Regions from separate parts of the Oharaeibacter diazotrophicus genome, predicted to be linked through region 4. Evidence: predicted binding sites of a transcription regulator. Region 4 holds the regulator's gene; each other region holds the start of a gene.

Region 1 (7,185 bases), on a different contig from region 4:
CCCCTTCACCGAGGCGTCCGGAGATCGCCGCGCGATGCGGCCGGCCCCCATTAGAAACATTGGGTTTCCGCCCGACCGACCGGCCGGGCGCGTGTTTCGACGGGTATATAAGAGGGGCCTTTCCGGCCCGCAAGTCGGCCTTTCACACCGCCGTGACGGCACCCGCGCGCCCGTCCCGCCCGGCCGCGGCGGCGCGCGTGCGGGCCGGCGTCGGCGCTTTCACCGCGCCGGTACGTTTTTTCACCTAGCCGCCTCTTCCATCCGCCGCGCGCGCTTCCCACCTGAGCGGGGTTGAGGTGGTTCCGGGCCCCTCTGGCGCGTGCGGTCGGCGACGCGCGATGTCGGAACCGCGAGCGGACACACGCCGACATCCGCGATCCCGCCCCATGGAATTCCTGTATCTCGACTTTCTCGGCACGCCGGCTTGGATGTGGCTGGCCTTCCTCGGCGCCGTCGCCGTCCTCCTCCTGCTCGATCTCGGCGTCATGCACCGCGACGCCCGCGAGATCGGCATCCGCGAGAGCTTCCTGCTCTCCGGCTTCTACATCGCCCTCGGCCTCGCCTTCGGCGGCTGGCTCTGGTACGCCCGCGGCGAGGAGGCGGGCCTCGCCTACGTCACCGGCTTCGTGGTCGAGAAGTCGCTCGCGATGGACAACATCTTCGTCATCGCGATGATCTTCGCCTATTTCGGCATTCCCCGGATCCACCAGCACCGCGTGCTGCTGTGGGGCATCATCGGCGTGCTGGTGCTGCGCGGCATCATGATCGCGGCCGGCGCCGCCATCGTCGCCGAATTCTCGTGGGTGCTCTACGTCTTCGCCGCCTTCCTGATCCTCACCGGCGTCAAGATGATCATGGCGGCCGACGCCAGCCACGACGTCGGCTCCAACCCGCTGCTGAAGTGGGTGCGCCGCCGTCTGCCGGTGACCGACGACCTCCACGGCGACCGTTTCCTGGTCCGCCTGCCCGACCCCGCCACCGGCAAGCTCAAGACCTATCTGACGCCGCTCCTCCTGGCGCTGCTGATGGTCGAGTTCGCCGACGTGATCTTCGCGGTCGACTCGGTGCCGGCGATCTTCGCGATCACCACCGACCCCTACATCGTCTACACCTCCAACATCTTCGCCATCCTCGGCCTGCGCGCCCTCTACTTCGCGCTGTCCGCCCTGATGCACCGCTTCGTCTACCTGAAGTACGCCCTCGCCGTGCTCCTGATCTTCATCGGCTCGAAGATCTTCGCCGCCGACATGCTCGGCATCGCCAAGATCCCGCCGGCGGTCTCGCTCGGCGCGACCTTCGCGATCCTCGCCGCCGGCATCGGCGCCTCGCTGTGGCGCACCCGCGGCGACCGGGCCCTCGCCACCCGCGAGACCTGACGACGCCTGCGCGGGACCGGGCCCCCGCCTGGTCCCGCGCGCCCCGGCCCGGCCCTCTACCGGGTCGGCGGACCTCGGCGGCGGCGGGAAACCGCCGCCGTCATCTTTCCTTCAGCCGGCTGTCACGGAACCGCCGACAAGTTATGATCTGTCTAACCGACGGGTCGGAGCGGTGGTACCATCCGACGAACGACGGACGGACGATCGGGGGGACAGGTCACGTGGAGAAGAAGTCGGATCCGGCCCGCGTCGGCGCCATGGCCCGCATGCTGTCGCCCGCCCGCGCCCTCGCTCCCAAGGCGCTCGCCCGCCGCTTCGCCCCGCTGATCGCCGCGCCCGGCTCGGTCCCGGTCTCGCTCCCGAACCTCCTGCGCGCCGACGCCATCCGCCGGCCCCAGCCCGAGACGCTCGGGCGGATCGGCCCGCTCGAGGTGCGCCTCGCCCGTTCCCAGGGCGAGATCCGCGCCGCCCAGGCGCTTCGCTACGCCGTCTTCTACGAGGAGATGGCGGCGATCGCCGATCCCGCCACCCTCGCCTCGCGCCGCGACCGCGACGCCTTCGACGCGGTCTGCGACCATCTCCTGGTGCTCGACCACGACGACGTGCTGCAGCGCCGCTTCCGCAAGCCGATGCCGCGCATCGTCGGCACCTACCGCCTGCTCCGCCAGGAGGTCGCCGAGGCCCGGCAGGGCTTCTACTCCGCCGGCGAGTTCGATCTCGCGCCGCTGGTCGCCCGCCACCGAGATCTGCGCTTCCTCGAGCTCGGCCGCTCCTGCGTGCTGAAGCCCTACCGCAACAAGCGCACCGTCGAGCTGCTCTGGCACGGCATCTGGTCCTACGTGCTCTCCCACGGCCTCGACGTCATGATCGGCTGCGCCTCGCTCGAGGGCACCGACCCGGCCGCGCTGGCCCTGCCGCTGTCGTTCCTGCACCACAACGCGGGCGCCGCCGGCGAGTGGGCCGTGTCCGCGCTGCCGGAGCGGCGGGTCGACATGAACCTGATGCCGCGCGAGGCGATCGACACCCGCGCCGCCCTCCACGCCCTGCCGCCGCTGATCAAGGGCTATCTCCGCCTCGGTGCCCGCATCGGCGACGGCGCCGTGGTCGACCGCCAGTTCGGCACCACCGACGTCATGATCGTGCTGCCGGTCTCGGCGATCTCCTCGCGCTACGTCAGCTACTACGGCGCCGACGCCGGCCGTCACGCCGCCTGATCGCGGTCACGGTCGGCGCCGGAACACCAGCGTCGAATAGCCGAGATAGCTCAGCACCATCGCCGCCACCGAGGCGACGGCGACGGCGAGCGCCGGGCGTATCCCCGGTACAATGGTCAGCACCAGGGCGAAGACGGCGTAGTTGAACGCGGCGGCGCCGATCGCCACCGCGAAGTAGCGTCCGCCCTCGGCGAGCAGCGCCGCGCCGCGCCGGTCCGAGCGGAAGGTCAGGCGGCGGTTGAGGAGATAGGTCGTCGTCATCGCGAGCGCGATCGCCGCGACCCGTGCGCCGAGCGCCGGCAGCCCCGCCAGGACGAGGAGCTCGGTCGCGCCCGCGTCGACCGCGAAGCCGAGACCGCCGACCACCAGGAAGCGCGCGTAGCGCCCGAACCGATCCGCCGGCGTCATCGCGCCCGGCCCCGCGCGACGGTGCCGCGACGACGGCTCGGGATCGCGGCGGCGCGCTCGGCGGCGGTGGAGGGGTTGCGCATCGTGGTCCGTCCGGCCCGGCGGCGACGGCCGCCACGGGTTCGCCTTTACCTTTTCCTCATCCCGTTAAGGGCAAGCTAACCCTGCCCCTGCGGACGGGGGTCGTTGGCGTCCGCTCCCGGTCCCTGGTCGATGCCCCCCGAACGAAGCGCCGTCACGCTCGCCGCCCCATCCGCGCGCGCCCTTCCGGGCGACGTGCCGCTGCCCGCCGTGGTGCTGTTCCTGCTCGCGGTCTTCGTCGCCGCCGGCGGCTGGCTGCCCGCGCTCGCCGCCCTCGGCGACCCCGAATCGGCGATGCGTCTGGTCGCCGTCCGCGAGTTCCTCGGCGGACGCGGCTGGTACGACCTCCTCGAGCCGCGGCTCGGCCTGTCGCCCGGTGTCATGCTGCCGTGGTCGCGCCTCGCCGACCTGCCGCTCGCCACCCTGATCCTCGCCCTCGATCCGGCCGCCGGCCGACCCGCCGCCGAACTCCTCGCGGTGAACCTGTGGCCGCCGATCGCCTTCGTACTCTTCGGCTGGGGCGTCGTCGCGACGGTGCTGCGCTTCGCCGACGGCGTCGCCGCCGCCGCCGCGCTCGTCCTCGTGGTGCTGTCGCCGCCCGCCCTCGCTTTGTTCGCGCCCGGCCATCTCGGCGTCGACACCCTCCACGCCGTCCTGTTCGCCTGGACGCTCGCCGCCCTCGTGCGCGCCGACGGCTCGGCCCGCGCCGCGGCCGCCGCCGGCGTCCTCGTCGCGGCCTCCATCGCGATCGGACCCGGGACGCCGGTGCCGATGCTCCTCGCCGGCGCCGTGCCGGCGCTCGCCTGGATCCGGGACGGCGACCGCTGGCGCCGCGGCTTCGCCGCCTACGGCATCGCGTTCGCCGCCGCCGTCGCGGTCTTCTTCCTGCTCTGCGTCCCGCCGGCGCGGTGGAGCGTCCCGGCCACGGACCGGCTCTCGGCCGTGCATCTCGTCGCCGCCGCGGTCGGCGGCCTCGGCGCCGCCGCCATCGCCCGCGTGCTGCGCGGCGGTCCCGCCGACGGCGCCACCGGCTACCTGTTGCGCGGGGCCGGCGTCGCCGGCGTCGTCTCGGTGCTGGTCGCCGTGGTCGCGGCCGCCTTCCCGGGCTGGCTCGACGCCATCGGCGCCGATCCGCGCCCAGGCGCGCTCTCGGTCGAGACCGCGACCGCGGCGCGGAGCGTCCTCGACGTCGCGCGGCTGACACCGTGGCAGCTACCGGGCCATTTCGCCGGGCCGGCCGTCGCCCTCGTGCTCGCGACCGTCGCCGCCGCCGTGTCCCGCCGCGGACGCTCCTACGGGCCGGTGCTGCTCGCCGCGAGCCTCGCGGCCAGCCTGGTCATGGCGCTGTGGCGGCAGGGCGACCTCGCGATCGCCCAGATCGCCGCGGCCGTCGCGATCACGGTCGCCGGCACCGTGATCGCGCGCAACGGCCTCGGGCCGCGCCATCCCGCCGCGCCGCTGCTACACAACGCCTGGGTCCTGGCGGCGCCGCTGCTGTGGGCCCTGACGGGCGACCTCGCGCTCGACGGCACCCAGCGGCGGCTGCAGCGCGTCGCCGCCGTCGCGACGGCCGAATGTCTCGCCGCGCTCGGCGAGACCCTCGCCGCCCTGCCGCCTGGGCTGGTGGTCGCCCCGCCCGCCTACGGCCCGCATCTCCTGCTGCGGACGGCGTCGCCGGTGCTCGCCGCTCCCTTCCCGACGGCGGTCGAGGGCGTCCTCGCCGCCGACGCCATCCTGTTCGCCGACGACGGGCGCCGGCCCTTCGACGCCGCCGGGGCGCGCACCCTCGCGCTCTGCCCGCACGACGCCGACACCCGGGCGCTGGCAGGGCGTGCGCCGCAGGGGCTCGCAAGCCGGCTCGTCGCCGGAGAGCGGCCGGCGTGGCTCGAGGTGGTCGCGGACGGGCCGGCTGCCCTGGTGCTGCGCCGGCGCACCGAGCCGACCGACGTGACCGGCAGCCTGCCGCCGCCGGTGCTGCGCCCCGCCCTGGACTGATCCCGTCGCGGCGGCGTTCAGCCCGGCGGATAGCCGAAGCGACGCAGGAAGGCGTCGCGGCCGCGCGCCTCGGCGATGTCGGCGGCATTCTCGGCGGCCGGCAGTTCGCGCTCGGCGGCGTAGAGGTCGCGCATCAGATCGAAGCGGAGATCGTGGAGCTCGCGCAGCCGTTCGCGCGCCACCTTGCGACGCTGCGGATCCTCCGAGGTGGCGTCGCGCTCGGCGTCGACGATGCCGTCGTCGGTCTCGCGCAGGCGCGAGGTCACCCGGTCGACCTCCTCGCGGGCCCGCCGCGCCTCGGCCCGCGCCATGCCGATGTCGCGGCCGATGCCGTAGGCGTCGAGGAACGAGCCCGCAGCGGCGCCGGTGCAGACGTTCTGGTACTCGCGGCCGGCCGAGCCGTTGGCGAAGCCTGACAGCGGCGTGCAATACTCGCCGAGGCCGCGCTCGCGGCCGCGCATCCAACCGTCCTTGTCGGCGGGCAGCTTGTAGCGGGCGCAGGATTCGGCGTGGCTGGCAAAGAGCGATTCCGGCTCGCCGGCGCGTCCGTCCCGCAGGCCGATGGTCTCCCAGTCGCCGGCCTCGCAGTCGGCCTTCGAGACCGTGCCGCAGCCCTGCAGCCCCGCCAGCAGCCCGCCCGCCAGCACCACCGCGGCGATCCGCACGATCCGCCGCCCGCCCCACGCCACCCGCATTCCCGACGCCCCCGTCGCTGCACCGGCGGGACCGTCGGCGATGGTTAAGGGATTGTCAATCGGCCGGGGGGATGGTCGTGCGGGAGGGCACCCCCGAGCGAGGTATGGACCGATGTCGAGGACGATCCCGGCCGTGGCGCTCGCGCTCGGCCTCGCCGCCACCGGCGCCGCGCAGGCCGACGACACGCCCGCCAAGCAGCTGTTCGGGGCGGCGCGCACGCCGGCCGCCATGGAGGTGCGCTCGATCGGCTCCTACGCCCGCGGCTGTCTCGCCGGCGCGATCGCATTGCCGGTCAACGGCCCGAGCTGGCAGGTGATGCGGCTGTCGCGCAACCGCAACTGGGGCACGCCCCTGTTGGTCGACTTCCTGGAGCGCCTCGCCACCGCGGCCCCGAAGGTCGGCTGGAACGGCCTCCTGGTCGGCGACATCGCCCAGCCGCGCGGCGGCCCGATGCTGACCGGCCACGCCAGCCACCAGATCGGCCTCGACGCCGACATTTGGCTGACGCCGATGCCCGACCGCACCCTCACCGTCGAGGAGCGCGAGACCATGAGCGCGACATCGATGCTCGGCCCCGACGGCAAGTCGGTCGATCCGAAGATCTTCGGCAAGCGCCAGCTGGCGATCCTGAAGCTCGCCGCCTCCCAGCCCGAGGTCGCGCGCATCTTCGTCAACCCGGCGATCAAGAAGGCGCTGTGCGAACGCGCCTCCGGCGACCGCGGCTGGCTGCGTACGGTGCGGCCGTGGTGGGGCCACGACTTCCACTTCCACGTCCGCCTGCAGTGCCCCGCCAGTGATCCGGCCTGCAAGCCGCAGGATCCGCCGCCGCCGGGCGACGGCTGCGGCGCCGAACTCGACGGCTGGTTCAAGCCGCCGGAGGAGCCGACCAAGCCGGCGAAGCCCGCCAAGCCGAAGCCGCCGCTGGCGCTGAAGGACCTGCCGCCGGCCTGCTCGCAGGTGCTGCTGGCGCCCTGAGGAATGCGCCGCCGGCATCACGGCCGGTCGGCGAGATCCTCCGCGCGGTAGTTGGCGCGGGTGCGGCGTTCGGCGGCGAGATGCTCGGCGCCGCTCCGTCGACGTGCGCGCATCATGCCGAAGGCGATGGCGGCACCGAGAACGATGGTGCCGACGACCACCGCCACGAACCACATCATGTCGTAGCCTTCCATGGTGTCCTCCGCTGGTTCCGGGGACCCCCTCGGAGGCAACGAGCGAAAGGGCCGGGCGTTCCCGCCGGCGCCTTGCCGCTCCGACCCGGCATCACCACCACTCCACCGTGACCTCGGGCCACACCGCCTGGAACCGGCGCGCCTTGGCCTCGTGGCTCGGGCCGTTGGGCAGGCTGCGGTTGGGCCTGACGTGCATGGCGAAGACGTCGCGGAGGCCGAAGGGCGCCAGCAGGTCGAGCCGGCCGC
Region 2 (7,185 bases), 980 kb from region 4:
CAGGGTGATCAGCACCAGCGCGACGATGACGCCGTAGCCCGGCACCGCGAACGGCAGGTAGGTGTCGGGGTTGTAGGCCGACGGCAGGTAGGGTTTCACCCAGCTGTCGACCCAGGACATGATCGCCCAGCTGAGATAGAGCGTGATGCCGGCGGGGCCGGTCACCAGCAGTCCGGTGAGAAAATAGTTCCTGAGCCGACCCACCGTGACAGACCTCTATCGTGCGCCTCGTCGCGAGCCGACACCACGATCCGGGCGGAAGTTCGATCGTCCGTTGCGGTGCAGCACGGGTTCCGATCATAGTGCGCTTCCGTGAACCCGCCATGGCCGATTTCGTTCGATCGTGCGAGTGTGCCGACGCTGCGCGCCCCGGAGGGATTCGAGCCTGCAGCCTCCGGGGCGGAGCCGGGAACCGGGACGACCGAGCGGATCATGCGCCTCCTCTATCTCGCCGCCGGCTTCCTGTTCCTCGCGCTCGGCATCATCGGCGCGCTGCTGCCGGTGATGCCGACGACGATCTTCCTGATCCTGGCCGCCGCCGCCTTCGCCCGCTCCTCTCCCCGCCTCGAGAAGAAGCTGCTCGACCATCCGCGCTTCGGCCCGGCCCTGGTGCGCTGGCGCGAGCGCGGCGCCATCGCGCCGGGCGCCAAGCTGATGGCCTCGGCGGGCATGGCCGTCGGCTATGCCGGCTTCCTCGCCGGAGCGCGGCCCGGGCTGCCGGGCACGGTGGCGGTCGGCCTCGCCATGGCCGCCTGCGGCATCTTCGTGCTGACCCGCCCCGACAGCTGAAACCGCCACGGGACACCGCGACGGCCCGTGCGGCGCATCATTCCCGGGGAATAGCGTCGCCGGCGGCGGTCGCATCGTGTGGCGAGCCTTGAGAGAATCAGCCGACTTCCCTCAGATGACAGGAGAATTGGCCAACTTCCGGAGCGGATCCGGACGAGGACTTGCCGTGAAGGGCCACGCCCACGATCCGTTCGACGACCTCGGCAGCGAAAAGCCGGGCCCGAACGTTGTCGTGCTCGCCGTCTGGGCGGGCATCGCCGGCCTCGCCGCGGTCGCCGCGGTGACGGCGATGGTGTTCGGCATCGGCGAACGGCCGGTGGTGGCGCCGACGCTTGCCCGGCAGGAGATCCCGCGGACCGCCCCCGTCGCCGCCCCGGCGACCGCGCCCGACGTCGGCGTCCGATTCGCGGCGGCCGCACCGGCCGAGGGTGGCCGATCCGACGTCACCACCCTGCCCGACGGCACCACCACCGACGTCGCCGGCGAAGTGGCACGGCTGCGCGTCGAGAACGCCGCGCTAAGGCAGTCGTCGGACGTGCTGCGCAACCAACTCGCCATCCTGTCGGAGCGGATCGAGCGCCTCGAGGGCAAGTTCGGCGCACTGACCGGCAGCATCGATCCCGCCCCGGCGGTGCCGCGCCTCCGACCGGCGGAGACGGTCCCGCCGGTGACGACCACCGGCCGCGACGTCGCCACCACGCGCGCCACGGTCACGGCGGCGCCGCGCACCGAATTCGGCATCGAGCTTGGCAGCTACGGCGATCTGACCGCGGTCAAGGCGGCGTGGCGGCGCCTGCTCGCCGACAAGCCGGACCTGTTCGGCGACCTCGAGGCCCTCGCAACCGTCCGCGACCGCGGCGGCGCCACCGAGCTGCTGCTCGTCGCCGGCCCGTTCACCAACGCCGCCGACGCGGCCGACCGCTGCACCCGCGTCGAGGACGCCGGCCTCGCCTGCCTGCCGGCCTTCTACCTCGGCCAGGCCCTCGCGATCCGCTGAGGGTCGGCGGTTCGGGCCGGGATCAGTCCCCGCGCCGCGGGAGATCGCCGGCGAGTTCGTGGATGACGCTCGAGAAGTCCTTGGCCTCGCTGAAGTCGCGGTAGACCGAGGCGAAGCGGACGTAGGCGACGTCGTCGAGGTTCTTGAGGCCCTCCATGACGAGTTCGCCGATGCGCTCGGCCGGCACCTCCGGCTCGCCCGCGCTCTCGAGCTGACGCACGATGCCGCTGACCATGCGCTCGACCCGCTCCGGCTCGACCGGCCGCTTGCGGAGCGCGATTTGTACCGAGCGCACCAGCTTGTCACGGTCGAACGGCACGCGCCTTCCGGAGCGCTTGACCACGGTCAGCTCGCGCAGCTGCACGCGCTCGAAGGTGGTGAAGCGGCCGCCGCAGGCCGTGCAGACCCGCCGGCGCCGGATCGCGGTACCGTCGTCGGTCGGACGGCTGTCCTTCACCTGGGTGTCCTCGTTGCCGCAATAGGGGCAGCGCATCGAGCGGTCCTTGTCCGCCGGCCGGGAATCGGTCGGCGCGTGGCGCGCATGATAGACCGCCGACGCCCCCGGGCGGGAGTCCGTCCGGCCCTCCCCGGACGGGGATCACGGAAACCAAGCCGCGCTCGACGGCGGACCGCGGCCCGTGCCATCGTCCGCCCGGCGCGCCCGGCCGGTGCGCGCATCGCTCCAACCGGATCCGACGCAACAGCCACCATGCCGAAGACGCTCGCCGCCCTTGCCCTCCTCCTCGCCGGAACCGCCGCCGCGGTCGCGGCGACGCCCGCGGTCGCCCCGGTCGAGAAGATCGTCGCCGTCATGTACGCCAACTGGGGCAACGGCGATCCCGGCGCCACGACGCCGGACGGCGTCGACGCCGACTATTTCGCGCCGGCCCTGCTCGACGGCGTCTACAGCGCCCGGATCGCCGCGCTCTACCGCGAGGCCGCCAAGCACCCGGCCTTCGACGTCGAGGACGACGCCACCGGCTCGCCGTTCGACTACGACCCGATCGTCGGCGGCCAGGACGGCTGCCCGCTCGAGGACCTCAAGGTCGCGCCCGGCGCCACCACGGCCGGCCGAACCGAGGTCGTCGTCACATTCAAGAACATGCGCTGCTTCGAGGGCAACGACGCCGCCACCCGCGAGCACGTCTCGCGTCGCGTCTTCGTGGTCGTCACCGAGAACGGCCACGCGGTGGTCGACGACGTCGTCCTCGACGACACCGACGCCTCCGACACCCTCTCCAAGCGCCTCGCCGAGATCGCCGCCCTGCCGCAGTGAGCCCCGCGCCCGGAACGACGAAGGGCGCCGCGGTGGTCCGCGGCGCCCCTTTCGCGTCGTTCGGTCGTGCGACCGGCGATCAGCCGTAGATCGGGAAGCGGTCGGTCAGCGCGCGGACGCGCTCCTTGACCGCGGCCTCGACCGAGCCGTTGCCCTCTTCGCCGTTCTCCTTCAGGCCGTCGAGGACGGCGAGGATCAGCTGGCCGACCTCCTGGAACTCGGCGACGCCGAAGCCGCGCGAGGTGGCGGCCGGGGTGCCGAGGCGGATGCCGGAGGTGATGGTCGGCTTCTCCGGGTCGAACGGCACGCCGTTCTTGTTGCAGGTGATGTCGGCGCGGCCGAGCGCGGCTTCGACCGCCTTGCCGGTCAGGCCCTTCGGGCGCAGGTCGACCAGCATCAGGTGGTTGTCGGTGCCGCCCGAGACGATGTCGACGCCGCCGCGGCGGAGCGTTTCGGCAAGCGCCTTCGCGTTCTCGACCACGTTCTTGATGTAGAGCTTGAATTCGGGCTTCAGCGCCTCGCCGAAGGCCACCGCCTTGCCGGCGATGACGTGCATCAGCGGGCCGCCCTGCAGGCCCGGGAACACCGCCGAGTTGATCTTCTTGGCGATGTCCTCGTCGTTGGTCAGCACGAGGCCGCCGCGCGGACCGCGCAGGGTCTTGTGCGTGGTCGAGGTGGCGACGTGGGCGTAGGGGAACGGCGAGGGATGAAAGCCGGCCGCGACCAGACCCGCGAAGTGGGCCATGTCGACCATCAGGTAGGCGCCCACCTCGTCGGCGATCGCGCGGAAGGCCTCGAAGTCCCAGACGCGGCTGTAGGCCGAGCCGCCGGCGATGATGATCTTCGGCTTGTGCTCGACGGCGAGCGCGCGGACCTGATCCATGTCGATGCGGTGGTCCTGCGGACGCACGCCGTAGGCGACCGCGTTGAACCACTTGCCCGAGAGGTTCGGCTTGGCACCGTGGGTCAGGTGGCCGCCCGAGGCGAGGTCGAGGCCGAGGATGGTGTCGCCCGGCTTGGCGAGGGCGAGGAACACCGCCTGGTTCGCCTGCGAACCCGAGTTCGGCTGCACGTTGGCGAACTTGCAGTCGAACAGCTTGGTGACGCGCTCGATCGCCAGATTCTCGGCGATGTCGACGAACTGGCAGCCGCCGTAATAGCGCTTGCCCGGGTAGCCCTCTGCGTACTTGTTGGTGAGCACCGAGCCCTGGGCCTCGAGCACGGCCTTGGAGACGATGTTCTCCGAGGCGATCAGCTCGATCTCGTGCTGCTGGCGGCCGAGTTCCTTGGCGACCGCGGAAGCGATCTCCGGATCCGCCTCGGCGAGCGAGCGGTCGAAGAAGCCGGAGGTGAAGTTCGCATCGGCAGACTGGGTGCTCGACATCTCTCGTGTCCGTTCGATCGGGGGCCGCGCGGGGGCCCGTTGGTCCCGTGGCCGGACGGGCCGGTTCCGTCGGTCGATACCATGCGGGCGGAGAACCCGACAACCGGCATCCCGACGCGGACGGCCGCCATTTGCGCCATGGCGAACGGCTAGCAGCGCCCCCGCGCGCTGTCGCTTCAATGTTGCTGCGGGTCGCCTTCAGCCAAATTTGCGAAGCCCGCGCCGGACCGTGGAAATCCGCGGCTCGCCGACCGTCATCGCCCTGTCGTCGAACGCCGGAACAAGGGACGTGTCAATTCGTCACCCGCCACCGGAGACACTCCCGATGACCCGGACGACCCTTCGCGGCGCCCTCGCCCTGGCGTTGCTGTCGACCACCGCGATCGCAGCCGGCGCCGCGCCCGTCTTCAACCGCGTCGCCACCTTCGAGGTTACCGACAACCTCCCCGAGGACGCCCGCGGCAAGCCGTCGGTCGCCGAGATCGTCTCCGCGACCGCCGACGGCAACACGCTGGTCTACACCGACAGCCCGCAGCAGGGCGTCGGCATCGTCGACATCACCGATCCCGCCGCGCCGAAGGCCGCCGGCTTCGTCGCCCTCGGCGGCGAGCCGACGTCGGTCAAGGTCGTCGGCGGCAAGGCGCTGGTCGGCGTGGTGACGTCGAAGAGCAAGGCCGAGCCGTCGGGCCACCTCGCGGTGGTAGACATCGCCTCGAAGACGGTCGAGTCCACCTGCGACCTCGGCGGCCAGCCGGACTCCGTCGCCGTCTCGCCCGACAAGGCCTACATGGCGATCGCGATCGAGAACGAGCGCGACGAGGAGGTCGCCAAGGGCGATCTGCCGCAGCTGCCGGGCGGCTTCGTCGCCGTGCTGAAGCTCGACGGCGGCCTGCCGGCCTGCGCCGGCCTCGCCAAGGTCGACGTCACCGGCCTCGCGGCGGTCGCGCCGGAGGATCCGGAGCCCGAATTCGTCTCGATCAACGGCCGCAACGAGGCCGTGGTGACGCTGCAGGAGAACAACCACCTCGTGGTGATCGACCTGGCCACCGCCAAGGTCGTGAACCACTTCTCCGCCGGCACGGTGACGCTCGAGCAAGTCGACACCGAGAAGGACGGCGTGATCGACCTCTCGGGCACGAAGAAGGACGTCGCCCGCGAGCCCGACGGCGTCGTCTGGCTCGACGACGACCGCTTCGCCACCGCCAACGAGGGCGACTGGAAGGGCGGCACCCGCGGCTTCACCGTCTGGAACAAGGACGGCACCGTCGTCTACGAATCCGGCGCGTCGCTCGAGCACGAGGTGGTCGCGCTCGGCCACTACAACGACAAGCGCAACAAGAAGGGCATCGAGATCGAGGGCGTCGAGGCCGGCAGCTTCGACGGCGACCGCCTGCTGTTCGTCGCCTCCGAACGCGCCTCGGTGGTCGCGGTCTACCGCGACGGCGCCACGCCCGAACTCCTCCAGATCCTGCCGTCGGGCATCGGTCCCGAGGGCGTGCTGGCGATCCCCGCGCGCAACCTCCTCGTCACCGCCAACGAGACCGACCTCGTCGAGGACGGCGGCGTGCGCGCCCACGTCATGATCTACGCCCGCGCGGAGGGCACCCCGGCCTATCCGACCATCCACTCGGCGAAGACCGCCGACGGCCTGCCGATCCCGTTCGGCGCGCTGTCGGGCCTCGCCGCCGACCACGCCGAGGCCGGCAAGCTCTACGCCGTCTCCGACTCGGTCTATTCGACCGGCCGCATCCTGACGATCGACGCCAAGACCACGCCGGCGACGATCACCGGCGCGCTCACCGTCACCCGTGGCGGCAAGCCGGCCGAGAAGCTCGACCTCGAGGGCATCGCCACCCGCGACGGCGGCGGCTTCTGGCTGGCCTCGGAAGGCAACCCGAAGAAGGAGCTCAAGAACCTCCTGCTGAAGGTCTCCGCCGAGGGCGCGATCGAGGAGGAGATCGAACTGCCGGCCGAGATCACCGCCGGCATGACCAACTACGGCTTCGAGGGCGTCACCACCACCGGCGCCGGCGCGGACGAGACCGTCTGGCTCGCGGTCCAGCGCGGCTGGGAGTCCGATCCGAAGGGCACCACCAAGCTGCTGTCCTACAAGCCGGCCACCAAGGCCTGGGGCGTGGTGCACTACCCGCTCGACGCCGCCGCCGAGGGCGCCTGGGTCGGCCTGTCCGAGGTCACCGCGGTCGGCGACCGCCTCGTCCTGATCGAGCGCGACAACCAGATCGGCCCGAAGGCGCGTCTGAAAGCCCTGACCTCGGTGTCGCTCGCCGGCCTCGTGCCGGCCGCGGTCGGCGCCGCCGAGATCCCGACCGTGACCAAGACGGCTGTCCGCGACCTCGTGCCCGACCTCGCCGCCTTCCACGGCTTCGTGGTCGACAAGGTCGAGGGCTTCACCGTGGACGCGGCCGGCGATGCTTATGTCGTGACCGACAACGACGGCGTCGACGACAGCTCGGGCGAAACCTACTTCCTGAAGCTCGGCAAGCTTCCGACGCCCTGATCGGCGCCGATACGACCGACGACCCGACGGGGCGCGCCGAACCACGGCGCGCCACGTTCCGTTTCGAGCGGGCGCAGCCCGCTCAGGCGAGAATGCCGCCGCCCCGTGCGCCGCCCGGCGCCGCGCCCCCGGGTCCGCCCGCGCCGCCGTCGCCGCGTCCGAGCCGGACCAGCAGCTTGCGCAGCGCCAAGGCCTCGAGGTCGCGCGGCGCGGCCGACGCC
Region 3 (7,185 bases), on a different contig from region 4:
CCGACGGCTTCTGGGGCGAGCACGGCAAACGGCTCGACTGGATCAAGCCGTACACCAAGGTCAAGGACACCCGCTACGCGCCGGACGTCTCGATCAAGTGGTTCGAGGACGGCACGCTCAACGTCTCGGCCAACTGCATCGATCGCCATCTCGCGACCCGCGGCGACAAGACCGCGATCATCTTCGAGGGCGACGATCCGAACGACAGCCGCCACATCACCTACCGCGAGCTCCACGCCGAGGTCTGCCGCTTCGCCAACGTGCTGAAGGCGCACGGCGTGAAGAAGGGCGACCGGGTCACGATCTACCTGCCGATGATCCCCGAGGCGGCCTACGCGATGCTGGCCTGCACCCGCGTCGGCGCGATCCACTCGATCGTGTTCGCCGGTTTCTCGCCGGACAGCCTCGCCGGCCGCATCGAGGACTGCGCCTCGAAGATCGTGCTGACGGCGGACGAAGGTCTGCGCGGCGGCCGCAAGGTGGCGCTGAAGGCCAACGTCGACGCGGCGCTCGCCAAGATCGGCGGCGTCGAGACCGTGGTGGTCGTCAAGCGCACCGGCGGCGCGATCGCCATGACCGAGGGGCGCGACGTCTGGTACCACGAGGAGGCCGCCAAGGTGCCGGCCGACTGCCCGCCCGAGGAGATGAACGCGGAGGATCCGCTGTTCATCCTCTACACCTCCGGCTCGACCGGCAAGCCGAAGGGCGTGCTGCACACCACCGGTGGCTATCTCGTCTACGCCTCGATGACGCACCAGTACGTCTTCGACTATCACGACGGCGACGTCTACTGGTGCACCGCCGACGTCGGCTGGGTCACCGGCCACAGCTACATCGTCTACGGCCCGCTCGCCAACGGCGCGACCACGCTGATGTTCGAGGGCGTGCCGACCTGGCCCGACGCCGGCCGATTCTGGCAGGTGGTCGACAAGCACAAGGTCAACATCTTCTACACCGCGCCGACCGCGATCCGTTCGCTGATGGGCGCCGGCAACGACCACGTGACCAAGACCTCGCGCGCTTCGCTGCGGATCCTCGGGTCGGTCGGCGAGCCGATCAACCCCGAGGCCTGGCTCTGGTACCACAACGTCGTCGGCCAGCAGCGCTGCCCGATTGTCGACACCTGGTGGCAGACCGAGACCGGCGGCATCCTGATCACCCCGCTGCCGGGCGCGACCGCCCTGAAGCCGGGCTCGGCGACGCGGCCGTTCTTCGGCGTCCAGCCGGCGGTGGTCGACGCCGAGGGCAAGTTCCTCGAGGGCGCGACCGAGGGCAACCTCGTGATCACCGACTCGTGGCCCGGCCAGATGCGCACCATCTACGGTGACCACGAGCGCTTCGAGCAGACCTATTTCTCGACCTACAAGGGCCTCTACTTCACCGGCGACGGCTGCCGCCGCGACGAGGACGGCTACTACTGGATCACCGGCCGCGTCGACGACGTCATCAACGTCTCGGGCCACCGCATGGGCACCGCCGAGGTCGAGAGCGCCCTCGTCGCCCATCCGAAGGTGTCCGAGGCGGCCGTGGTCGGCTATCCCCACGACATCAAGGGCCAGGGCATCTACTGCTACGTCACCCTGATGGCCGGCGAGGAGCCGACCGAGGCGCTGAAGAAGGAACTCAAGGACTGGGTGCGCCGGGAGATCGGCCCGATCGCCACGCCGGACCTGATCCAGTTCGCCCCCGGCCTGCCGAAGACCCGCTCCGGCAAGATCATGCGCCGCATCCTGCGCAAGATCGCCGAGAACGAGTTCGGCAGCCTCGGCGACACCTCGACCCTGGCCGATCCGGCCGTGGTGACCGACCTGATCGACAACCGCCAGAATTTGAAGTGAGAGGGCGGGTGGCCCGAACCTCATTGGGCCGCGGCCTTTGTTGAATGCTACTGAAGGGCTCCGATGGCTTCGTTCCATCGGGGCCCTTCTTCATTGCCGGGAACGATCTTCTCGTTCCGAACCCGCCGCGTATGCGTCTCCCAGTTTGCCTTCCGGACCGCGGAGCGCTCGAGGCCCCGACCGCGGCCGTAGACTCGCGCCCCTCTAAGCGAGCAGGGGGATCGGACGATGCGCGACAGGCTCTTCGTCCTCTTCGGACGGTCGGTGCGGCTCGAAGCGGAGGGACCGGTCGCCGTCCTGGCCGTGGTCGCGATTCTGGTCGCCGCGATGCTGCTGCGGTGAGGCGGCTGCCTTTTCCGTTTGCATCGCCCTGCCCGCCGCGCGATCATGACAGGCGGGTGACGGGGCGGCTCCGGTTCGGGAGGTGCGTTTGGCAGACGCTGCAGACGACGACAGGTTCTCGGCCGAACTGATCCCGCTGCGCCCGCGCGGTTCGGCCTCTCCCGGGACGGCGCCCCTCCAGAACGCTCCCCACGCCGGACCGCCGGCGCGCGAAAAACCCTTCGTTGCCTTCGACCGCCACGAGCTGTCAGAGATCCTCAAGGTCTACGGCCGCATGGTCGCCGCCGGGGAATGGCGCGACTACGCCATCGACACGCTCGCCGATCGCGCGGTGTTCTCGATCTTCCGCCGCAGCACCGAGATGCCGCTCTACCGCGTCGAGAAGAACCCCAAGCTCGCCCGCCGCCAGGGCGCCTACGCCGTGATCTCGCAGACCGGCGTCATCCTGAAGCGCGGCACCGACCTCTCCCGTGTGATCCGGGTGATCGACAAGAGCGTGTCGCTGGTCGACGCCTGAACGGTCGGCTGTTCGCGTCGCCCATCTCAGCCCACGGGAGGGGTCTCGTCACCGTCGCCGAGCGGGCGACGCATCAGCATCTGGTCGAGCCAGCGGCCGTGCTTCCAACCGACCGCGGGCGCTACCCCTACCGGCGTGAAGCCCGCCGCCGTGTGCAGGCCGATCGAGGCGGCGTTGGCGCTGTCGCCGATCACCGCCACCATCTGGCGGAAGCCGCGGGCGGTGCAGGCGTCGATCAGCGCCGCGAGCAGCCGGCGGCCGACGCCGCGGCAGTGCAGGGCCGGCGCGACGTAGATCGAATTCTCGACCGTGAAGCGGTAGGCGGCGCGCGGCCGGTAGCTGCCGGCGTAGGCGTAGCCGGCGAGGACGCCGTCCGCCTCGGCGACCAGATAGGGATAGCCGGCGTCCGTCAGCTCCTCGAAGCGGCGCAGCATCTCCGCGTCGTCGGGCGGATCGAGTTCCCAGGTGGCGGTACCGTGGAGGACGGCGTCGCGGTAGATCGCCGCGATCGCGGGAAGGTCGGACGGGGTGGCGGGACGGATCGTGACGTCGGACATGGCGGACCGGTCTGAAGGCTGTCGGAACGGTCTCCTTCGACCACGCCGGCGCCGCGGTGCCAAGTTCTCCGCCGCTGCGACCATTAAAAAAGGGCGCGGGATGGTCTCCCGCGCCCTCGGCGAACCGTCGTCGGTCCGGATCGTCGTCAGTCGCGCTGCTGGCCGAACAGCTGGAGCAGCATGACGAACATGTTGATGAAGTCGAGGTAGAGCTGCAGCGCGCCCATGATCGCCTTGCGGCCGGTGGTCGCGTAGTCGTCGCCCTCGAAATACATCTCCTTGATGCGCTGGGTGTCGTAGGCGGTCAGGCCCGCGAACACCAGCACGCCGATCGCCGACACGGCGAAGCCGAGCGCCGACGACTGCAGGAAGATGTTGACGATCGACGCGATCACGATGCCGAACAGGCCCATGATCAGGAACGAGCCGAAGGCCGAGAGATCGCGGCGGGTGGTGTAGCCGTAGAGGCTGAGCGCGCCGAAGCTCGCCGCCGTAACGAAGAACACCTGCGCCACCGACTGGCCGGTGTAGACCAGGAAGATCGACGACAGCGACAGGCCGACCAGGGCCGAATAGCCCCAGAACAGCGCCTGGGCCGCGCCGACGCTCATGCGGTGGATGCGGAAGGACAGGAACAGTACCGCGATCAGCGGGGCGAACATGATCACCCAGCGCAGCGGGCTCGTGAAGATTGCCGCGCCGAAGCCGGTCAGCAAAATGTTGCCGGCCTGAGCAACCGCGTTCGACGGATCGGTGGTAACCGCCGCACTGAAGGCGCCGATGGCGGCGAGGCCCGTCACCACGAGGCCGATGGCCATGTAGTTGTAGACCTTGAGCATGTAGGACCGGAGGCCCTGGTCGATGTCAGCGGCCCTGTCGGGCGCCACCGAGCCGTAGCGCATCTGGGCGTTGCGATCGGGGAATGCCATGGACCGTAACCCTTTCTGACCCTCTGGGAAGCGAGCGGCCCGCCGTTCGGGCGGACCTCGTCCCGGAATATGGGCGACACATTCCCCCCTCACAAGGGCGCGAAATCCGTGAATCCGCGGAGGGCGCAATGAAACTTCCGTCATGTGACGCCGAAGGTCCCGCCCGGACGCCCGCTACCGCCGCGAGTCTCCGGCGAGAGGCGGCTCGCGAAGCCGCCGCTCACAGGTCCCGCAGCACCGGTGCGGCCTTGCGGCCGAGGATGCGCCAGGTGCCGACGAGGCCGAAGCCGACCGTCAGCACCAGGGCGGAGCCGGCCGCGAGCGCGGCGACCGAGAGGTCGAGCACCGGCGGGATCTTCATGATGCCCTCGAGCACGCCATAGGCGGCCGCGGTGCCGGCGACGATACCGAACAGCGCCGCGGCAAGGCCGAGCAGCATGTACTCGGCGACGAAGGCGGCGAGCACCCGGGCGCGGGTGGCGCCGAAGGTCTTCAGCAGCACCGCGTCGTAGATTCGCTGGCGGTGGCCGGAGGCGAGGGCGCCGGCGAGCACCAGCACCGAGGCGACCAGGGCGACGCTCGCCGCCGCCCGGATCGCCAGAACGAGGTCGCCGACGAGGTCGTTGACGGCCGAGAGCACGTCCTTGACGCGGACGACGGTGGCGGTCGGGTAGGCGGCGACGACGGCCTTCATCAGCCCCGCCTCCTGTTCGCGGCTGCCGCCGCCGGGCAGGGCGGCGGTGGCGAGCACCGAATGCGGCGCGCCGGCGAAGGTGTTCGGCGAGAACACCATGACGAAGTTGATCGCGAGCGACTCCCACTCGACCCGGCGGGTGTTGGCGATCCGCGCCGTGAGCTCGCGGCCGAGCACGTTGACGGTGACGTCGTCGCCGACCTTCAGGCCGAAGCGGTCGGCGAGCTCGGCCTCGAACGAGACCAGCGGCGGGCCGGAATAATCCTTCGCCCACCACGTGCCCTCGGCGAGCGCGCCGCCGCGCGGCGGGGTGTCGGCGTAAGTGACGCCGCGCTCGCCGTCGAGCGCCCAGCGGGAGTCCGGCGGGGCGTCGATCTTGTCGACCGGCACGCCCTTCAGGGCGGTCAGGCGGCCGCGCAGCATCGGCACCCGCTCCAGCGTGGTGCCCGGCACGGTCTTCTCGACGAGGGCGGCGAAGCCGTCGGCGTCGGTCGACTGGACGTCGAGGAAGAAGAAGTTCGGCGCCTTCTCCGGGATCGTCGAGGTGAGCTGGGCCCGTAGCGAGCCGTCGATCAGCGCGAGCGTGACGAGCAGCGCGAGGCCGAGGCCGAGCGACAGGATCACCGACAGGGTCAGGCCGCCGGGGCGGTGGATGTTGCGCAGCGCGAGGCGCAGGCCCGTCGAGCGCACCGGCGGCGCCCGCCGCGCCGCCGCCATCACCGCGTGGGCGACGCCCGCGAGCAGCACGAAGGTGACCGCGATCGCGGCCACGAAGACGGTGGCGACAAAGCGGTCGTAGGCGGCGGTGATGGTGAGGGCGGCGAGCGCCACCACCGCCGCCGCGGTGGCGAGGCGGTAGCGCCAGCGCGGCCAGCGCCGTTCGGGCGCGACGCGGTCGCGGAACAGCGCCGCGACCGGCACGTCGTGGGCGCGGCCGAGCGCCCAGAGCGCGAAGGCGAGGGCGGTGACGACGCCGTAGAGCGCGGCGAGCGCCAGTTCCGAGGGGTAGACGCCGATCTCGATCGGCAGGTCGAGCGCCGCGGCGAGGACGTCGCCACCGAAGGTGGCGAGCAGGAGCCCGGCGGCGAGGCCGATCGCGACACCGATCGCGGTGATCGCCTGGATCTCGATAAGGTAGATTCCGACGACGAAGCCCCCCGGCGCGCCGAGCGCCTTGAAGGCGGCGATGCTGTCGCGTTTGCGGTCGACGAAGGCCTTGACCGCGTTGGTGACACCGACGCCGCCGACCACCAGGGCGGTGAGGCCGACCAGCGTCAGGAATTCGGCGAAGCGTTCGACGTTGCGCTTCAGGCCGGGCGAGGCGTCGTCGCGGCTGGCGATGCGCCAGCCGGCCTCGGGGAACGCGGCCTCGACGGCGGTGCGCACCGCGGCGACCCGCTCGTCGGTCGGCTCGCCTGCGAGCTTCAGCCGGGTCTGCCACCGAACGAGACTGCCGGGCTGGACGAGGCCGGTGGCGTCGAGGGCGGCGCGGCTCATCATGACGCGCGGGCCGAAGTCGATGCCGCTGCCGATCTTGTCGGGCTCGGCGGCGACCGTGGCGGTCACCACCATGGTCGCCCGGCCGATCGTCACGGCGTCGCCGACGGCGGCGTCGAGGCGGGCGAGCAGCAGGGGATCGACGGCGACGCCGAAGCGGCCGTCGGGACGCGGGGCGAGGGCATCGGCGAGCCGGACCGGCTGCTCGAAGGCGACCGTGCCCGACAGCGGATAGGCGTCGTCGACCGCCTTGATCTCGACCAGGGCCGAGGTCGCGCCGTCGCCGGTGCGCGCCATCGAACGCAGGCTCGCGATCGTGGAGGTCCGGCCCTGGCCGTCCAGGAAGGCAGCCTCCGCGGACGAGGGCATCCGCTGGCTGAGGGTGAAGGAGAGGTCGCCGCCGAGGATGGTGCCGCCCTCGCGGGCGATGCCTTCGGTGATGCCTCGCGTCACCGAGCCGACGCCGGCGATGGCGGCGACGCCGAGGGCGATGCAGGCGACGAAGATGCGGAAGCCGGAAAGGCCGCCGCGCAGTTCGCGCCGGACGAAGCGGAGGGCGGCGGCGAAGGGCGGCGCGGTCGGCGCGGCGACGAAGGCGCTCATCTCGGCTCCGGGTCAGACGGTCGCGACGGCGCGCGGGGCGAGGCGGACGTCCTCGACGATCTCGCCGGAGCGCATCGCGATGCGGCGGTCGCAGCGGTCGGCGAGGGCGCGGTCGTGGGTGACGATCACCAGCGTGGCGCCGCGGCGGGCCTTGGCGGCGAACATCAGCCGGACGATTTCCTCGCCGGTCTCGGCGTCGAGGTTGCCG
Region 4 (7,185 bases):
TGGCTCCACAGGCGGACGTCGTCGGTCTCGCTGCCGCGGCCGCGCCGCCGCGTCACGAAGGGCCCCGGCCGCGACGACGTGCGCCGCACGCGCCGGCGCCGCGCCTCCGCCGCCAGGAAGCGCAGGCGGATCAGGGAGTCGGGGTCGACGACGGCGCCGGGGTCGGCGGGAATGCCCATGGGCGGCCTCGGTCAGGGCGTCAGAGCGGGGCGATGCGGTCGAGGATGCGGGCGACGATGGCGCGGGCGTGGTCGCCCTCGGCGGTGGCGCGCCACGTCGGGATCAGGCGGTGGGCGAGCGCGTCGGCCGCCTGGCTGCGCACGTCCTCGGGCGTGGCGTAGTCGCGGCCGGCGAGCCAGGCGCGCGCCTTGGCGGCGGCGGCGAGCGCCAGCGTGCCGCGCGGGCTGACCGGGTGCTCGATCGCGGCGCGCACGTCCTCGCCGGCGCCGCCGTCGCGGGTGGCGGTGACGAGGCGGACGATGTGGTCCTTGAGCGCCGGGGCGAGATGGGTCCGCGCTGCCGCCGCCCGCGCCGCGCGCACCTCGGCCATCGAGAGCCGCGGTCCCGGCGCGGCCGGCTCGGCCACGGTCTCGCGCTCGACGAGGTCGAGGATGGCGCGCTCCTCGGCCGGGCCGGGCATCTCGACCAGCACGTGGAACAGGAAGCGGTCGAGCTGCGCCTCGGGCAGCGGGAAGGTGCCCTCGTGTTCGATCGGGTTCTGCGTCGCCACCACCATGAACGGGTCGGGCAGGGCATGGGTGGCGCCGCCGGCGGTGACCTGCCGCTCGGCCATCGCCTCGAGCAGGGCCGACTGCACCTTCGGCGGCGCCCGGTTGATCTCGTCGACCAGCACCAGCGAGTGGAACACCGGCCCGGCCACGAACTCGAAGGCGCCGCGGTCGGGGCGCCAGACCGGCGTGCCGGTGAGGTCGGCGGGCATCAGGTCGGGCGTGCACTGGATGCGGGCGAAGCTGGAATCGAGGCCGTCGGCGAGCTGCTTCACCGCCCGCGTCTTGGCGAGGCCGGGCGCGCCCTCCACCAGCACGTGGCCGCCGCAGAGGAGGGCGGTCATCAGCCGCTCGACCAGCGGCGTCCGCCCGATCAGCGCCGCCTGCAGGCGCTCGGTCAGCGCCGCGACCCGCGCGCGCAGGTCGTCGGCCGCGCCGGTGGCGGCGTCCTCGCCCATCTTCATGCCGTCTCCTCCCGGTGCCCGCGTTCGGCGCGCGCTGTCCGGTCCCGCCTCCACCCGGGAAGAAGTCTATGCCGGAGCACGCGACGGGCTCAACCGGCCACCGCGGTCGGCCGTCGTGACATCTCGCCCCGGGGGGGATCGCCCGGAACCATGCCGGTGCGGATCCGTTGACCCACTGGCAACGAAATCAAGGAGAAGCGCGATGCCGACCGAACTACCGACGCCGAAGCCTATCAATCCGGGCACCGAGAAGGAGCCCGAGAACCCCGGCGACGCCGCCATCGAGGAGCACCTGAAGGGCGAGCCGCAGAGCGACATTCCGAGCCCGCTGCCCGACCTCGTTCCCGAGCTGATTCCCGGCGTGCCAACCGTGCGCTGACGCTCACGCGGCCAGGATCTGGACGCCGGCGCGCGCCGCCGCGGCCGCGAACTCCTCCGGCGGATCCAACGCGACGACGGTCGTCGTGGCCTCGAACGGCGCGATCCGCCACGGCGACACCGCCGCGATCTTCTCGGCCGAGGCGAGCACCACGCAGTCGGCCGAGGCCGCAATCATCGCCCGCTTGATCCGGGCTTCCTCGTAGTCGCCGGTGGTGAGCCCGTGCTCCGGGTGGATGCCGGTGACCCCGAGGAACACCGTGTCGGCCCGCACCTCCGCGATCGCCGCCGCGGCGGCGGCCCCGACCGCGACGACCGAATGCCGGAACAGCCGGCCGCCGACCAGCACCACCTCGATTCCCGGCTTGTCGAGGAGCTCGAGCGCGACGCTCGGCGCATGGGTCACCACGGTCGCGGCGAGATCGGGCGGAAGGTGCCGGGCGAGCCGGCCCGCGGTGGTGCCGCCGTCGACGAACACCACCGACCCCGGCCGTACCAGCGCCGCCGCCGCCCGGCCGATCCGGTCCTTGGCGTCGGTGGCGATCGACTGCCGCGCGGCGAAATCCGCCAGCGCCGGCGAAGCGGGCAGCGCGCCGCCGTGGACCCGCTGCAGCAGTCCCTCCGCCGCCATTTCGCGCAGGTCGCGCCGGATCGTGTCCACCGACAGCCCGAATCGCTCCGCCGCCACCTTGGCGACGACCTGACCCTCGCGGGCCAGCGTCTCTAGGATCAGGGCGCGGCGTTGGCTGGCGAGCATGACGAGAGCCTTCACGAAAATTCTTGTCTCTGCACGAAATATCCCGTATCCGTGCCCTGAAGGCAAGCAAGAACGGCAATTTCGTTCTCGTTCGTGCGATTTCATGAAGTGTGAGGTGTGCGATGACGGTGGCCGACCGGGTCCGGGTTCACGACGTCCGGGTGCTCTCCGACGACTGGTACGTCCTCCGGAAGACCGTCTTCGACTTCCGCCGCGCCGACGGCGTCTGGCAGCGTCAGTCGCGCGAGACCTACGACCGCGGCAACGGCGCGGTCATCCTGCTCTACGACCTCGACCGCCGCACCGTGGTGCTGACCCGGCAGTTCCGCTACCCGGCCTTCGTCAACGGCTGGGACGACCTCCTGATCGAGGCGCCGGCCGGCCTGCTCGACGCCGCTTCGCCGGAGGAGCGCATCCGCGCCGAGGCCGAGGAGGAGACCGGCTTCCGGGTGCGGGCGCCGGTGAAGGTCTACGAGGCCTTCACGAGTCCCGGGTCGGTGACCGAGCGGCTGCACTTCTTCGTCGCGCCCTACGAGCCGGCCGACCGGGTCTCGGACGGCGGCGGCGTCGCCGCGGAGGGCGAGGACATCGAGATGATGGAAGTCGGCTTCGACGAGGCGATGGCGATGGTCGCCGACGGCCGCATCGCCGACGCCAAGACGATCATGCTGCTGCAGCACGCCGCGCTGGCGATCTTCCCGCACGCGGGCTGACCGGTGGGGCGCCCGCGGCCTGCCGGTCCACCACGAACTCGCCAAGGTGCCGGCGGCCCGACGGCCGCCCTCAGCGCTGCTTGGCGAACTGCTCGTTGAAGGAGTAACCGGCGCCGCGGACGGTGCGGATCGGGTCCTTCGAGGTGCCGCGGTTTATCGACTTGCGCAGCCGGCCGATGTGGACGTCGACGGTGCGCTCGTCGACGTAGACGTCGTGGCCCCAGACGCCGTCGAGCAGCTGTTCGCGGGTGAAGACCCGGCCGGGCGCCCGCATCAGGAATTCCAGCAGCTTGAACTCGGTCGGGCCGAGATGGATCTCGCGGCTGCTGCGGCGGACCCGGCGGGTCTCGCGGTCGAGTTCGATGTCGCCGGAGACCAGCACCGACGTCAGCGTCTCGGGCTTGGCCCGGCGCAGGAGCGCCTTCACGCGCGCCACCAGCTCGGGCACCGAGAAGGGCTTGACGATGTAGTCGTCGGCGCCGGTCGCGAGGCCGCGCACGCGCTCGGATTCCTCGCCGCGCGCGGTCAGCATGATGACCGGCGTGCGCTGGGTCTCCGGGCGCTGGCGCAGCCGCCGGCACAGCTCGATGCCCGAGAGGCCGGGCAGCATCCAGTCGAGGATGACGATGTCCGGCACGATCTCGCGCAACCGGATCTCGGCTTCGTCGCCGCGGAAGCTCTGCTCGACCTCGAAGCCCTCGGCCTCGAGATTGTAGCGCAGGAGCAGGCTGACCGGCTCCTCGTCCTCGATGATCAGGACCTTGGTCATGGATCGCCCCGCGCCGGCTCAGGCCGGCGTCACGGTTTCGATGGCGCTGAGGTCGGCCTTCGGGCGTTCCTCGCCGTAGGGCGCGCCGGTCAGCGCATAGTGCACGGTTTCGGCGATGTTGGTGGCGTGGTCGCCGATGCGCTCCAGGTTCTTGGCACAGAACAGCAGATGGGCGCACTGCGAGATGTTGCGCGGATCCTCCATCATGTAGGTCAGGAGCTCGCGGAAGATCGAGGTGTAGAGCGCGTCGATCTCGGTGTCGCGCAGGCGCACCGCGCGGGCGGCGGCGTCGTCGCGCTGGGTGAAGGCGTCGAGCACGGCCTTCATCTGCTCGAGCACGATGTCGGAGAGGTGCTCGACACCGACCCACAGGCTCTTGTGCAGGCCGGCGCCGTTGATGGCGGCGACGCGCTTGGCGATGTTCTTGGCGAGGTCGCCGACGCGTTCGAGGTCGATCGAGATGCGCAGGGCGGCGACGATCTCGCGCAGGTCCGAGGCCATCGGCTGGCGGCGCGCGATCAGGAGGACGGCCTCCTCCTCGATGCGGCGCTGAAGTTCGTCGAGGCGGCGGTCGGCGTCGACGACGCGCTGGGCCTGGAACTGGTCCAGCCGGGCGAGGGCGGCGACGGAATCGGCGACCAGCCGCTCGGCGATGCCGCCCATCTCGGCGACGTGGCCGGCGAGATCGCGCAATTCCTGGTCGAAGGCGGTGACGGTGTGCTCCATGGAACCCTCCCGAAGCGTGCCTGGCGTTGCGGCGCGGCTCAGCCGAAGCGGCCGGTGATGTAGTCCTGGGTCCGCTTCTCGATCGGGTTGGTGAAGATGTGATCGGTCGGACCCTCCTCGACGAGCACGCCGAGGTGGAAGAAGGCGGTGCGCTGCGACACGCGGGCCGCCTGCTGCATCGAGTGGGTCACGATGATGATCGTGAAGTTGGTGCGCAGCTCGTCGATCAGTTCCTCGACCTTGGCGGTCGCGATCGGGTCGAGCGCCGAGCACGGCTCGTCCATCAGGATCACCTCGGGCGACACCGCGATGGCGCGGGCGATGCAGAGGCGCTGCTGCTGACCGCCGGAGAGGCCGGTGCCCGGCTCGTGCAGGCGGTCCTTGACCTCGTTGAACAGCGAGGCCTTCTTCAGCGAGGTCACCACGATCTCCTCGAGGTCCGCCTTGGAGCGGGCGAGACCGTGGATCTTCGGGCCGTAGGCGACGTTCTCGAAGATCGACTTCGGGAACGGGTTCGGCTTCTGGAACACCATGCCGACGCGGGCGCGCAGCTCGACCACGTCGAGATCCGGGTCGTAGATGTCCTTGTTGTCGATGGCGATCCGGCCCTCGACGCGGCATCCGGCGATGGTGTCGTTCATCCGGTTGATGCAGCGCAGGAAGGTCGACTTGCCGCAGCCCGACGGGCCGATGAACGCGGTGACCGCGCGCTCGGGTATGTCGATCGAGACGCCGTGCAGCGCCTGCTTCTGGCCGTAGAAGACCTTGACGGTGTCAGCCTTGACCTTGACCGGACGCGCCACGGCGTCGGGCGTGCGGATGGTCTGGTGCTTGGGCGCTTCGGCGAGGACGGCGGTCATCGGAAATCCTCCGGACGATACGGGGGGGCGGCGGGTCACCAGCGGCGCTCGAAGGCGCGGCGCAGGACCACGGCGGCGGCGTTCATGACGAACAGGAAGGCGAGCAGGATCATGATGGCGGCCGAGGTGCGCTCCACGAAGGCGCGCTCGGGCTCGGTCGCCCACATGTAGATCTGGGTCGGCAGCGCGGTCGCCGGCTCGAGCGGCGAGGTCGGGACGTCGGCCACGAAGGCCTTCATGCCGATCATCAGCAGCGGCGCCGTCTCGCCGAGGGCGTGCGCGAGGCCGATGATGGTGCCGGTCAGGATGCCCGGCATGGCGAGCGGCAGCACGTGGTGGAAGATGGTCTGCATCTTCGAGGCGCCGACGCCGAGACCGGCCTCGCGGATCGACGGCGGCACCGCCTTCAGCGCGGCGCGGGTGGCGATGATGATCGTCGGCAGGGTCGACAGCGTCAGCACCAAGCCGCCGACCAGCGCCGCCGAGCGGGGCAGGTGGGCGAAGTTGATGAACACCGACAGGCCGAGGATGCCGTAGACGATCGAGGGCACCGCCGCGAGGTTGTTGATGTTGACCTCGATCAGGTCGGTCAGCCGGTTCTTCGGCGCGAATTCCTCGAGGTAGATCGAGGCGGCGACGCCGATCGGCAGCGACAGCACCAGCACCACCAGCATCATCCAGAACGAGCCGACGATGGCGACGCCGACACCGGCGACCTCGGGACGGGTCGAGTTGCCGAAAGTGAACAGGCCGGTGTTGAAGGCCTTGTGGACGTGGCCGTCGGCCTGGAGTTCCTGGAGCACCTTGATCTGGGCGTCCTTGACGACGCGCTGCTCCTCGGGGACGTCGGCGCTGATCGCGCCCTTCACGAAGGCGTCGATGTTGCCGTCGGCGTAGAACTCGACGTCGCGTTTCTGGCCGATCAGCGACGGGTCCTCCGCGATGGTCCGGCGCAGCAGCGGCACCGAGCCCTTGGAGAACAGGTCGAGGGCGTCGTAGAGGCCATCCTCGTCGTCCGGGTCGAGCGAGAGCGTCGTGATCACCGCGTTCTGCATCAGCGTGTCGAAGCGGAAGGCGTCGCCCGACATGATGCCCGCGGCCGTCCGATCCCCGTTCGGGGCGATGATCGCCGGGTCGAAGTCGACCGTCAGCGTGATCCGGGTCTGCTGGAAGGCGGTGTAGCCCTTCGAGACGATCGAGGCGAACAGCGCCACCAGGAACACGAGGCCGATGGTGATCGCCGCGATGCCGAAGGCGCGGAACCGGCGTTCGGCGGCGTAGCGACGCTTCAGGCCGATGTCGCGGCCGGCGATCGAACGCATCGCCGGCGCGGGCTGGGAGAGGGCCGCGTCGCTCATTCGTACTGCTCCCGGTACTTGCGGACGATGTGGAGGGCGATGATGTTGAGGCCGAGCGTCACGGTGAACAGCGTGATGCCGAGGGCGAAGGCCACCAGCGTCTGCGGGCTGGTGAACTCGAGGTCGCCGGTCAGCTGGTTCACGATCTTGACCGTGATCGTGGTCATCTCCTCGAACGGGTTGGCGCTGATCCGCGCCGCCACGCCCGCCGCCAGCACCACGATCATGGTCTCGCCGATGGCGCGGGAAGCCGCCAGCAGGATGGCGCCGACGATGCCCGGCAGGGCGGCCGGCAGCACCACGCGCTTGATCGTCTCCGACTTGGTGGCGCCGAGGCCGAGCGAGCCGTCGCGCAGCGCCCGCGGCACGGCGGTGATGATGTCGTCGGACAGCGAGGAGACGTAGGGGATGATCATGATCCCCATCACGAGG

The links. Region 4 encodes PhoB, which activates phosphate uptake and scavenging genes when phosphate is short. Its sites were predicted from a motif close to TGTCATNNANCTGTCAT; they were not measured.
Region 1: a site for PhoB is predicted at 1,475-1,491, ahead of olsB (l-ornithine N(alpha)-acyltransferase). Genes of this name have one in related genera too.
Region 2: a site for PhoB is predicted at 4,699-4,715, ahead of EDD54_RS04940 (esterase-like activity of phytase family protein). Genes of this name have one in related genera too.
Region 3: a site for PhoB is predicted at 2,226-2,242, ahead of EDD54_RS14805 (DUF2794 domain-containing protein). Genes of this name have one in related genera too.

What each region holds. Positions count from the first base shown of each region.
Region 1 covers NZ_SNXY01000007.1:149,217-156,401, reverse strand. The annotation lists gene EDD54_RS09240 (TerC family protein) at 387-1,376, shown strand; gene olsB (l-ornithine N(alpha)-acyltransferase) at 1,643-2,590, shown strand; gene EDD54_RS09230 (GtrA family protein) at 2,597-2,998, opposite strand; gene EDD54_RS09225 (hypothetical protein) at 3,212-5,074, shown strand; gene EDD54_RS09220 (DUF2799 domain-containing protein) at 5,092-5,769, opposite strand; gene mepA (penicillin-insensitive murein endopeptidase) at 5,882-6,745, shown strand; gene EDD54_RS22915 (hypothetical protein) at 6,763-6,939, opposite strand; gene EDD54_RS09210 (nucleotidyltransferase family protein) at 7,031-7,185, opposite strand, start outside.
Region 2 covers NZ_SNXY01000006.1:1,042,222-1,049,406, forward strand. The annotation lists gene EDD54_RS04910 (DUF502 domain-containing protein) at 1-204, opposite strand, end outside; gene EDD54_RS04915 (YbaN family protein) at 433-789, shown strand; gene EDD54_RS04920 (SPOR domain-containing protein) at 956-1,786, shown strand; gene nrdR (transcriptional regulator NrdR) at 1,809-2,279, opposite strand; gene EDD54_RS04930 (hypothetical protein) at 2,496-3,062, shown strand; gene glyA (serine hydroxymethyltransferase) at 3,142-4,446, opposite strand; gene EDD54_RS04940 (esterase-like activity of phytase family protein) at 4,772-6,964, shown strand; gene EDD54_RS04945 (DUF6898 family protein) at 7,047-7,185, opposite strand, start outside.
Region 3 covers NZ_SNXY01000008.1:546,190-553,374, forward strand. The annotation lists gene acs (acetate--CoA ligase) at 1-1,838, shown strand, start outside; gene EDD54_RS14805 (DUF2794 domain-containing protein) at 2,269-2,697, shown strand; gene EDD54_RS14810 (GNAT family N-acetyltransferase) at 2,724-3,254, opposite strand; gene EDD54_RS14815 (Bax inhibitor-1/YccA family protein) at 3,401-4,183, opposite strand; gene EDD54_RS14820 (ABC transporter permease) at 4,404-6,977, opposite strand; gene EDD54_RS14825 (ABC transporter ATP-binding protein) at 6,990-7,185, opposite strand, start outside.
Region 4 covers NZ_SNXY01000006.1:66,494-73,678, forward strand. The annotation lists gene EDD54_RS00490 (DUF58 domain-containing protein) at 1-179, opposite strand, end outside; gene EDD54_RS00495 (AAA family ATPase) at 200-1,192, opposite strand; gene EDD54_RS22820 (hypothetical protein) at 1,395-1,571, shown strand; gene EDD54_RS00500 (DeoR/GlpR family DNA-binding transcription regulator) at 1,575-2,327, opposite strand; gene EDD54_RS00505 (NUDIX domain-containing protein) at 2,450-3,040, shown strand; gene phoB (phosphate regulon transcriptional regulator PhoB) at 3,111-3,809, opposite strand; gene phoU (phosphate signaling complex protein PhoU) at 3,828-4,535, opposite strand; gene pstB (phosphate ABC transporter ATP-binding protein PstB) at 4,574-5,395, opposite strand; partial or broken gene pstA (phosphate ABC transporter permease PstA) at 5,431-6,294, opposite strand; partial or broken gene EDD54_RS23760 (DUF3333 domain-containing protein) at 6,292-6,753, opposite strand; gene pstC (phosphate ABC transporter permease subunit PstC) at 6,750-7,185, opposite strand, start outside.